One region of the Micromonospora sp. CA-248089 genome, then DNA from elsewhere that is predicted to be linked to it. Evidence: riboswitches for the same ligand, from Rfam matches in the RefSeq annotation. Region 1 holds a riboswitch; the other holds the start of a gene.
What was found. Region 1 has a riboswitch for ZMP and ZTP ahead of ACQP26_RS17065 (glycine hydroxymethyltransferase). Riboswitches for the same ligand answer to the same signal wherever they lie in the genome.
Positions count from the first base shown of each region.

Region 2: it holds a riboswitch for ZMP and ZTP, as region 1 does, so the genes downstream of both, ACQP26_RS15770 (bifunctional 5,10-methylenetetrahydrofolate dehydrogenase/5,10-methenyltetrahydrofolate cyclohydrolase) here and ACQP26_RS17065 (glycine hydroxymethyltransferase) in region 1, are expected to answer to the same signal.

Region 1 is NZ_CP192016.1:3,581,878-3,584,258, reverse strand. Features, by position in the region: gene ACQP26_RS17065 (glycine hydroxymethyltransferase) at 1-954, opposite strand, end outside; ZMP/ZTP riboswitch at 973-1,062, opposite strand; gene ACQP26_RS17060 (SDR family NAD(P)-dependent oxidoreductase) at 1,168-1,974, shown strand; gene ACQP26_RS17055 (hemerythrin domain-containing protein) at 2,040-2,381, opposite strand, start outside.
Region 2 is NZ_CP192016.1:3,314,058-3,316,438, forward strand. Features, by position in the region: ZMP/ZTP riboswitch at 1,065-1,146, shown strand; gene ACQP26_RS15770 (bifunctional 5,10-methylenetetrahydrofolate dehydrogenase/5,10-methenyltetrahydrofolate cyclohydrolase) at 1,160-2,026, shown strand; gene ACQP26_RS15775 (endonuclease/exonuclease/phosphatase family protein) at 2,031-2,381, opposite strand, start outside.

The DNA of each region.
Region 1 (2,381 bases):
CTCGGCCAGCGCGACCGCCTTGGCGGCCATCACGTGCGGCAGCGGCCCGCCGAGCACCATCGGGCAGCCCCGGTCGACCTGGTCGGCCAGCTCCGGCCCGCAGAGCACCATGCCGCCGCGCGGGCCGCGCAGCGACTTGTGCGTGGTGGTGGTGACGATGTGGGCGTGCGGCACCGGGTCGAAGTCGCCGGTGAAGACCTTGCCGGCGACCAGCCCGGCGAAGTGGGCCATGTCGACCATGAAGGTGGCGCCGACCGAGTCGGCGATCTCCCGCATGATCCGGAAGTTGACCTTCCGGGGGTACGCGGAGTAGCCGGCGACCAGGATCAGCGGCTTGAACTCGCGGGCCGCCTCGGCCACCCGGTCGTAGTCGATCAGGCCGGTGGCCGGGTCGGTGCCGTAGCTGCGCTGGTCGAACATCTTGCCGGAGATGTTCGGCCGGAAGCCGTGGGTGAGGTGGCCGCCCGCGTCCAGCGACATGCCGAGCATCCGCTGGTTGCCCAGCTCGCGGCGCAGCGCGAACCAGTCGGCCTCGGTGAGGTCGTTGACCTGCCGGGCCTGCGCCTTCTTCAGCGCGGGCGACTCGACCCGGTCGGCCAGGATCGCCCAGAACGCGACCAGGTTGGCGTCGATGCCCGAGTGCGGCTGCACGTACGCGTGGGACGCGCCGAACAGTTCCCGGGCGTGCTCGGCGGCGAGCGCCTCGACGGTGTCGACGTTCTGGCAGCCGGCGTAGAACCGGCGTCCGACGGTGCCCTCGGCGTACTTGTCGCTGAACCAGTTGCCCATCGCCAGCAGCGTCGCCGGGGAGGCGTAGTTCTCGCTGGCGATGAGCTTGAGCGACTCGCGCTGGTCGGCCAGCTCCGCGGCGATGGCGTCGGCGACCCGCGGCTCGACGCCGCGGACGACCTCCAGCGCGCTGCGGAAGGCGGTGGACTCGGCGTTGCGCGACATGCGACCTCCAGGTGACGTGCGGAAGGCCCAGGCGCTCGGCATGCGTCCTCATGACGAGGCCGCTCCCCGATGGTGCTCCATCTCCACGCGCCAGTCACGGCCTGTGCCGATCCTACCGGCCCGGCCCGGACCTGCGGGGTTGGGCCGCCCGTCCCGGGGCACACCGTGGGGAGGGCCGGCCCCGACCCGGCCCGGGGGAGAGGAGGCACGACCATGACCACACCGAGCACCGGACGGCCGCTCGCCGTGGTGACCGGCGCGTCCAGCGGCATCGGGTACGAGCTGGCGGTCCAGTTCGTCGAGCACGGGTACGACGTGGTGGTCGCCGCCGAGGACGCGGCGATCGAGCGGGCGGCCGGCGACCTGCGGCGCGACGGCGGCCCGGAGGTGTACCCGGTCCGGGTGGACCTGGCCACGCCCGAGGGCGTACGGCGGCTGGCCGGGGAGGTGACCGGCCTGGGGCGCCCGGTCGACGCGCTGGCGCTCAACGCCGGGCGCGGCGCGGGCGGGGACTTCGTCGGTGGCACCGACCTGGACGACGAGCTGACCGTGATCGACCTGAACGTCCGCTCGACCGTGCACCTGGCCAAGCTGCTGCTGCCGGACATGATCCGCCGGGGCGCCGGGCGGGTGCTGTTCACCTCGTCGATCGCCGCCACCATGCCCGGGGCGTACCAGGCGGTCTACAACGCCTCGAAGTCGTTCGTGCAGTCCTTCGCCGAGGGGGTGCGCAACGAGCTGAAGGACAGCGGTGTCACCGTCACCTCGCTGATGCCGGGCCCGACCGACACCGAGTTCTTCGACCGGGCCGACATGGAGGACACCCGAGTCGGCAAGGGGCCCAAGGACGACCCCCGCACGGTGGCCGAGGACGCGTTCGAGGCGCTGATGAAGGGGGAGCACAAGGTCGCCGCCGGCTCGCTGGTCAACAAGATCCAGGTGGCCGCCGGGAAGATCATCCCGGATCGGCTGAAGGCCGAGCAGCACCGCAAGATGGCCGAGCCCGGCTCGGGCGACTGAACCCCGAACGCGAGCGGGACCGCCCCGAGGGAAGGGGTGGTCCCGCTCGCGTTCCGGGGCCGGTGTCAGGCCACCACGGCGTCCATCGACTTCTTCAGCGCCTTCGGGGCGGTCGGCGTCTTCGGCGCCTTCGGCCGCAGGTCGAGCATCCGCTGGCCGATCTCCTGGAGCTGGTTACGGCCGAGCGCCTCGCGGACCTTCGGGAACCACTCCTGCTCCTCCTCCTCGATGTGGTGCGACACGTTCTCGATCAGCACCGTCGTCTTGGCGTTGAAGCGTTCGTCGTCGGCGTCCATGGTGAACAGCTCGAAGCAGAGCACGTCCGCGACGTGGTGCTCCTCGTACGACTCCAGGACGTCGTCCTCGACGTCGGGCACCAGCTTGCGGACCTCCGGGTACATCACCTC
Region 2 (2,381 bases), 270 kb from region 1:
GCGGGACGGTCGGCGCGAGGGGTGGTGCGCTGGCAGGATCGGCCGGATGCGGGTGGATGCGGCGCGTGCGGTGGCGGTCGGGTGGGTGCGGGAGCGGATGCGGGCGGATCCGTCGATCGAGGGGGCGTTGTTCAGCGGGTCGACTGTGGGGTTGCCGGGCGACGCGCTGCTGCCGGTGTGGTCGGACGTGGACGTGTTGCTGGTGCGCCGGGAGCCCGGTGTGAAGGTGGGCAAGTTCGTGCACCGGGGGGTGCTGCTGGAGGTCAGCACGGTCACGTGGGAGGAGTTGGGCGGCCCGGAGGATGTGCTGGGGTCGTGGGTGTTCGCGCCGATGTTCCGTACCGATGGGGTGATCGCGGATCCGTCGGGCCGGCTGGGTGCGGTGCGGGAGCGGGTGGCGGCGGGGTTCGCGGATCCGGTGTGGGTGCGGGCGCGGTGTGCGGGTGTGCGGCGGCGGATCGAGGGCGGGCTGGGGGCGGTGGGCGGTTCGGCGCCGGTGGCGGAGCAGGTGCTGGCGTGGGTGTTTCCGACCTCGTTGCTGGCGGTGTGGCCGGCGGTGGCGGGGCTGGCGGATCCGACGGTGCGGCGGCGGTACGTGCGGGCGGATCGGGTGTTGTCGCGGTTCGGGTTCGCGGATCGGTATGCGGGGTTGCTGGACACGCTCGACGGTGGCGGGGCGGGTGTGGACGCGTCGCGGGTGCGGGAGCACCTGGACGGGCTGGCGGTGGTGTTCGACGAGGCGTCGCGGTTGCCGCGGGAGGGGTTCGCGTTCGGGGCGGATCTGGGTGCGGCGGGCCGGCCGGTGGTGTTCGACGGTGCGGCTGAGCTGATCGCGGCGGGCCGGCATCGGGAGGCGATGTTCTGGGTGCTGGTGACGTACGCGCGGTGTCATGTGGTGTTGGGAGCGGTGGCGCCGGAGCGGGAGCGGGCGTTCGGGGCGGTGCTGGCGGACCTGGGGGTGGCGTCGGCGGCGGATCGGCGGCGGCGGGCGGACGCGGTGCTGGCGGCGTTGCCGGGGTGGCAGGCGGTGGTGGATGCGGTGGCGGCGGAGGCTGTGGCAGGCTGAGGGGGAACGCGACTGGCGGCACGGGGATGGGTGAACCATCGGGGAGCTCGTCGTGGGGGTCGACCGCCTGGGCCTCCGCGGGCGAGGTGTCGTATGTCTTCTGCGCGGTTGTTGCCGGGTGCTCCGGTGGCGGAGCGGGTGTTGTCGGAGGTCGCCGCGTCGGTGGCGGAGCTGTGTGCGGCGGGGGTGACGCCGGCGCTGGCAACGGTGCTGGTGGGTGACGACGACGCGAGCGCGGGTTACATCCGGATCAAGCAGCGTCAGGCGGCGGAGCTGGGTTTCGCGTCGCCGCACGTGCATCTGCCGGCGTCGGCGTCGCAGGCGGATCTGCATGCGGTGCTGGCGGATTTCAACGCGGACGCCACGGTGCACGGGGTGCTGGTGCAGTATCCGATTCCGGATCATCTGGACTACGACCGGGCGTTGGCGGTGCTGGATCCGGACAAGGACGTGGACGGGATGCACCCGGTGAACATGGGCCGGCTGGCGTTGGGGTTGCCGGGTCCGTTGCCGTGTACGCCGGCGGGGATCGAGGCGTTGCTGGCGTTCCATGGTGTGCCGGTGGCGGGCCGGGAGGTGGTGATTCTGGGCCGGGGTGCGACGTTGGGGCGGCCGTTGGCGATGTTGCTGGCGCAGAAGCGGCCGACGGCGAACGCGGCGGTGACGGTGGTGCACACGGGGGTGGCGGACTGGCCGCGGTACACGCGGCGGGCGGAGATCCTGATCGCGGCGGCGGGGGTGCCGGGGATCGTGCGGCCGGAGCATGTGCGTCCGGGTGCGGTGGTGGTCGGCGGCGGGGTGCGGTACGAGGGGCGGCGGCTGCTGCCGGACGTGGACGAGTCGTGCGCCGAGGTGGCGGGGGCGATCACGCCGCGTGTGGGCGGGGTGGGTCCGACGACGGTGGCGATGTTGTTCCGTAACGCGGTGGAGGCGGCGCGGCGGCAGAGTGGTCTGGGCTGAGTGGTCAGCCGAGGTCGACGACGAGGGGCCGGTGGTCGGAGATGGTGGCCAGCGGGGTGTGGACGGCGGTGACGGCCGGTAGCCGGTCGAGGGCGTGCCGGTCGGCGAGGATGTGGTCGAGTTGGACGCGGGGTTGTCCGGCCGGGTAGGTGGGGCGCCGCGCGAGGGGCTGCCAGCGGGTGATCGCGGCGGCGGGCCCGGCGGGCAGGTTGAGGTCGCCGAGCAGGATCCGGGGTGCGGGCAGGGTGCGCAGGACGCGGACGACGCGGCGTAGCTGCCAGACGTTCCAGCCAGGCACGAAGGACAGGTGGGTGGCGGCGACGGTGAGCGGGCCGTGGGGGGTGTCGAGGACGGC